DNA from 2 places in the Exiguobacterium sp. QJM3NY_9 genome. Region 2 is predicted to be linked to the other one. Evidence: riboswitches for the same ligand, from Rfam matches in the RefSeq annotation. Region 2 holds a riboswitch; the other holds the start of a gene.
What was found. Region 2 has a riboswitch for S-adenosylmethionine ahead of AC0VYQ_RS13020 (methionine ABC transporter ATP-binding protein). Riboswitches for the same ligand answer to the same signal wherever they lie in the genome.
Positions count from the first base shown of each region.

Region 1: it holds a riboswitch for S-adenosylmethionine, as region 2 does, so the genes downstream of both, AC0VYQ_RS15225 (amino acid permease) here and AC0VYQ_RS13020 (methionine ABC transporter ATP-binding protein) in region 2, are expected to answer to the same signal.

Region 1 covers NZ_CM149679.1:2,990,130-2,993,274, forward strand. Annotated here, with positions in the region: gene AC0VYQ_RS15225 (amino acid permease) at 1-1,286, opposite strand, end outside; SAM riboswitch class I at 1,367-1,468, opposite strand; gene AC0VYQ_RS15230 (polysaccharide pyruvyl transferase family protein) at 1,577-2,983, opposite strand.
Region 2 covers NZ_CM149679.1:2,549,414-2,552,558, reverse strand. Annotated here, with positions in the region: gene AC0VYQ_RS13030 (MetQ/NlpA family ABC transporter substrate-binding protein) at 1-369, opposite strand, end outside; gene AC0VYQ_RS13025 (methionine ABC transporter permease) at 403-1,068, opposite strand; gene AC0VYQ_RS13020 (methionine ABC transporter ATP-binding protein) at 1,058-2,071, opposite strand; SAM riboswitch class I at 2,155-2,261, opposite strand; gene AC0VYQ_RS13015 (aminotransferase class I/II-fold pyridoxal phosphate-dependent enzyme) at 2,324-3,145, opposite strand, start outside.

The sequences.
Region 1 (3,145 bases), 440 kb from region 2:
TGCGTCGGATCAAAGGCAATCCCGATCAGTGACAACAGGCAAATCAAAAAGGAGACGATCGGGACAACTGGATAAAATGGTGTCCGGTACACCAAGTCTTGCACGTCGTGTCCTTCTCTCAGGTAACGCCGCCGAAAGAAGTATTGCGAAGCACTGATGCTCATCCAGACAACGACGACAGCAAGTCCTGAAATCGAGACGAGTGCGATATAGACGCTTTCTGCTGCGTAGACACTCGATAGTAGTGCAAACAATCCGCCGAGCATGCTGAACATGACGGCACGTGTCGGAACACCGTTTTGACTCAATTTAGCAAAGAACGGTGAAATCATCTGTTGATCAGACAACGACCACAACATCCGTGACGCAGCGTACAACCCGGAGTTCGCTGCCGATAAGATTGCTGTCAAGATGACAAAGTTCATGATGTCCGCCGCAAATGGAATCCCGATCCGTTCGAAGACGGCAACGAACGGACTCTCGAGCACACCGTTCGCATCCGTCGGCAGTAAAATCGCCAGGACGATGATCGTGCCGACAAAAAACACGACCAGCCGGACAATCGTCGTCCGGATGGCAAGAGGAATCGTCCGCTTCGGATCAACCGCCTCGCCTGCCGCAACACCAATCAGTTCTGTCCCCGAATAGGCAAAGTTGACGGCGAGCATCGTCATCAAAATCGCAAAGGCCCCGTTCGGGAAGAGTTCCCCTTCCGTCAGCGGTCCGAACAACGGAGCTGCTTCTCCTGACGCCAGTGGAATAAAGCCGACGATTGCTGCTGCCCCTAAGACGATGAAGGCGATGATCGTCATGACTTTCACGGCAGAAAACCAAAATTCGACTTCGGCGAACACGCGCACTGTCAGTACATTAATCACTAAAATGATGATGACGAACAATCCGCTGAACAACCAGACTGGCACGTCCGGGAACCAGCGTTGCATCAATAAACCTGCTGCCGTAAACTCGGAACCGAGCGCCACCGTCCAGGTCAGCCAGTAGAGCCAAGCGACCGTATAGCCGGTTCCCGGTCCAATATACTTTGTTGCATAACTATGAAAGGCACCGGTTTCCGGCATATGTACAGCGAGTTCCCCTAAACAAAGCATCACGAGATAAACGACGAGTGCCCCAAGCAAGTAGGACAAAATCGTCCCGATTCGACCTGCTTGCTCTAATGTGTACCCCGTACTTAGGAACAGCCCCGTCCCGATGACGCCACCTAACGACAGCATGACGATATGACGGGACTCCATCTTTCGTCGAAATGTTGTTTTTTGCTCCATCCTCCACCACTCCTCTTTCTCACTCAATAAAAAAACGCACTCCTGTACAGACAGGGTGCGTCGGTCGACAACATCAAGAGCGCTTATCGATCGGGTACAACACCCGCAGGAATTAGCACAGTATCTTTCGACCTGTTGCTGAGGCTTCAAAGGGCCAGTCCCTCCACCTCTCTGGATAAGAATGTAATTTTTCATAACAGTAGCAGTCCTTTTTTGAATTGTCAACACAATTCAGATAATAGAATTCAAAAAAAACGTCTCACACCGCATTGGCATGAGACGTTCTTTTGTTATTTTTTTACGAAGAGATTAGCTGTCTTAAGGGCCATCCGAACCGCTTTACGGTTCAATGTACCTTCTTGATGTTTAACCACCTTCGTCTGCTTGTTGAGTTTATCTTGTAACGTTTTAATCTTTTTGTCTTTATCTTTATCATGTTTTTGAATCGCAGCAATTTTTTTCTCTTCTTCCGGGAAGAATGATTCAAAACGTGCGATTGCTTCTTCCATACTGATTCCTGTAATCGGTTTAACCGCTGGGAGGAGTTCTGTTTTCGCCATTTCACGATCAAACGGCACGTTCTCTGGATAGTTCGTGTCTTGATAGATATGCTCCAAGTCGTTCGTGTTCAAGAAGTCAAGAAAGTTGTCGAAGTTTTTCACTTGAATCCGCGCCGGGCTTTGGAAGTCTGCTGTTTCGACGACGTCCGAAAGCCGTGTGTCTGCCGTGATGTCATTTGCCCAGATGTGCGTCAATTGATGGTAATCTGTTAATTCACGCATCCGTGCATCTTTAGGAATCAAAATACTTGGTGTTCCAGCGAGTGTCGCTGTGATGTTTCCGTGGAGACGTGCACCAAAGCTCAAGTCAGCTTCTTTGAGGAAGTCGAACCACGTTTGAGCGTTTAAGAAGAAACGAACACGGTCATTCATATACACCGGGTGTGACATTCTAGCTGCATAATTCATATCTGAAAGGTCTCCAAACGGATGAGTTCCAGTGTACGTCAACTTCAATTCTTTCATCCATTGTGGGATGAAATAGTGATTTGGATACTCTTCCATTCCACGTGTGATAAAATCAAGGACATTTTTGGGTGAAAAACGTGATGAATTGACACTAACCATCGAATCTTTCGTGATGTTTGTCTCACGAATGTGAAGATTACGACCGAATGCATACATCGATGGGCAACCGATGACTTTATGATCGATGCCTTCACGGAAACCAAGGCGTGTCAGGTATTTCGACGTGATTTCACCACGAAGTCCAATGATACTTGAACGTTCGAGGACTGCGCTGACGAATGCTTTAACATCCTCGTCGAACGGGAATCCGCCTTTTAAGTCCGGCTCGAATGGTGCGCGTAGACCAACACCGATGACGACGACCGGAATTTTCAATTTTTTAATCAATCGTGTGTATTTTCGAAGGGACGATGCGAACTCTTGACGGAATGCATCTGCAAGTGGAATGACGTAAAGATCAAATTTTTCGTTGATCTCATCTGCACGTTCTTCATCATAGTAGTAATAGTCAGGCGTGATCGTCGTTCCTTCCGTCATCAATGTTCGGAAGATACTGTACTGATAGATCAAATTCCCAACGTTCCCTCCGATTGAATTTTCTCTCATTATATACTCAGCATCAAACTGTTCAAAGGGTGTCATACCTGCACGAATAATAATACGCTTCATGTCAAATTATCCCCTCTCACAAATCCAAAAAAACATTAATAACTTATATTTTAGAGATATCTAAATCATATCCCTTACTTATACTTAAGTCTATTTTAATTAAAGAGATAGAGTATCATTTAAAAGAATATTCTTATCATTTAAATTTTATTTAATATTTTC
Region 2 (3,145 bases):
CGTTTTATAGGACTTGCTGTATAATCCCATCGGTGCGGTTGGGACAGTGATCAGCCCTGTGAGATCGAGATTTTTTTCTTTCGCAAAGGTTTTTAAATAAATCGAGTGCTGGAACAGGTTGGCATCGATATCACCGCTCCCGAGGGCAAGGTTCGGTTGAATGTAATCACTGAATTCGACGATTTCGACGTTGTAGCCTTTCTTTTCGAGTCCCGGTTGAATCGCTTCTTTGACCATATCGCTATACGGACCACTCGTCGCCCCGATTTTGATGGACTTCGTTTCTTCATTTGCACTGCTGTCACCGCATCCGGCTAAGATGCTTGCTCCTAATAATCCTGTTGCTAAAAAGACATAGCGTTTTTTCATCGTACTCTCTCCCTTGCGTTCTCTATTTGTTAGTTATCGTTTATCGGCGACGCGGGCGAACCGGTTGCCGAGTGCTTGAATGACTTGAATGATGACGACGAGCACGACGATCGTCATGATCATGACGACGTTATCGTAGCGGTAATAACCGAACCGGATCGCGAGGTCACCAATTCCGCCACCACCGACGATCCCGGCCATCGCTGAGAATCCGATCAGGCTGATCAATGTCAACGTTAAGCCTTGAATGATTCCGGGCAAGGCTTCCGGCAAGAGGACGCTGATGATGATACGGAGCGGTTTCGCCCCGCACGCTTCTGCTGCTTCAATCAAGCCGGGTGGAATCTCACGGAGTGAGGTTTCGACGAGTCGGGCGAGAAACGGAATCGCGGCGACGCTCAAACTGACCGAGGCGGCGGCAGGACCAATCGTCGTCTTCGTGATGAGTTGCGTCAATGGAATCAAGGCAACGAGTAAGATGATGAATGGTAACGAGCGGACGATATTGATGGCAAAATCTAATGTGCTGCGAATGATGATGTTTTGGAAAAAGAGACCGCGGTCGGTAATGAATAATAAGATCCCGAGCGGAATCCCGATGATGATGGCGAATGTGAGTGAAATACCGACCATGAAGGCCGTCTCTCCGAGCGCTTTCGTTAAGTCAGGGAGCATTGTCGTAAACCGGTCAAGCGACATCTTGAATCACCTCGATTGCATGTAACTGTCCCTCGAGCCAGGTTAAGGCACGATTCACGTGTAGCGTCGGTCCCGTCAAACTGACGATTAAGACGCCAAACGCAACGTCCTGGATGTAGTCGACCTTCCCATGCAGGATGCTGACTGCGATATCGAATTGTTTGATGGCTTCAGATAATGTACTCTCACCTGTTTTTTCACCCGTGAACTGAAGTCGAATGATTTTGCCGGGGGCCGCCCGTAAAATCCGTTCCGGTAACTCGATTTGAAGTGCCGTATCGACGTAATGTTTTGTGACCGGATGCTCGGCTTGACTAAATATAGCGTAAGTCGAAGCGACTTCGACGACTTCACCGTGCGCCATGACGGCAACGCGGTGACAAATTTGTTTGACGACATCGATTTCGTGGGTGATGAGGATGATCGTCAAACCGAGCCGGGCGTTCAAATCTTTAAGTAAATCGAGAATCTGGAGCGTCGTCACCGGATCGAGCGCTGATGTCGCTTCGTCACAGAGTAAGATGTTTGGATTGTTGGCGAGCGCTCGTGCGATGCCGACGCGTTGTTTTTGTCCACCACTGAGTTGGCTCGGATAGTTCGTCTCGAATCCTTCGAGTCCGACGAGTGCCGTTAATTCTTGAATCCGTTTCGGGAACTCACGCCGTTTGACACCGGCAGCCTTTAAGGCGAACGCGATATTGTCGGCAACGGTGCGGGACTGAATCAGTTGAAAGTGTTGAAAGATCATACCGACCCGGAGACGGAGTTTGCGGAGAGACGTTTTGGAGACACGTGATAGATTGGCTCCGTCTACTATGACCGTACCGCTCGTCGGTGTCTCGAGTCCGTTAATCAACCGTAAGAGTGTACTTTTTCCGGCGCCGGATTCACCGATGATGCCGAAAATTTCCCCTTGTTCAATCGTTAAGTTGACATCGTTTAATGCAAAAATCGGTGTGCGGTCACGGGCAAATTGTTTTGTGATGTGTGCGAACTCAATCATAATGTTTCCCTCCCGATACAAAAAAATCGCTTTTTTCCAGTTAGAGAGCAACCAGAAAAAAGCGACGAAGTGTAGAAATTCGTAACTTATCTCTCAGAACAAAAGAAGTTCTGTAGGATGTGGCACCGTTCCATTACTGGTGGTTGCCGGACGTCGTTGGGCCTAATCCCTCGGTCGCTCTCGATAAGTAGCTATGCTGTTGGGATTTACTTTAACGGAAATGATTCCCATCTGTCAAACGTTTTTTCAGAATTATTCGGCAACGGCGGTTTGGAAGAGCTGAAGGGTCCCGATTCGTTTGACAGCCTCGACGAGTCGGTCAACATCGGCAATCAGACTGATCCGGACGTAACCTTCACCGTATGTACCAAAGAAATGACCCGGTGTCACGGCGACGTGCGCTTCGTCGAGCAGGTGATCGGTGAAGCTTTGTGACGTGAAGCCGGACGGAACAGGGAGCCAGACGAAGAACGAACCGCCGGGCACCGGTCCTGCCCAGCCGATTTCGTTTAATGCACCGAACAACGCATCGCGTCGCGTCTCATACAAGGCGCTCAGTTCACGGACACATGTCTGGTCGCTTGAAAGTGCGACCGTCGCTGCATGCTGGATTGGTGTGAAGGCACTGACGTAAAGGTGTTCCTGGTATGTTTCGATGCTCGCGATGACGGACGGATTACCGATTGCAAAGGCAATCCGGAAGCCGGACATGTTGAACCGTTTAGAGAGTGAAAACAACTCAATCCCGACATGCTTAGCGCCTTCCGTCTGGAGGAAACTCCGCGTCGGACCATCGAAACTGATCCCGCCGTACGCTAAGTCATGGACGACGCAAATGTCATGTGCATCAGCGAACGCGACCGTTTGTTCAAAAGCCGCTGCCGTCGCTGTCGCACCGGTCGGATTACTCGGATAGTTGAGGAACAACATCCGGGCTCGTTCGACGTCAAGCGAATCGAGGAGATCATAGTCAGGCAAAAAGCTATTCTCGGCGAGAAGCGGAAGCGTGATTGGATACGCACCGGCAAGTGCTGCGCCCGATAAGTAATCCGGGTAACCTGGATCCGGGACGAT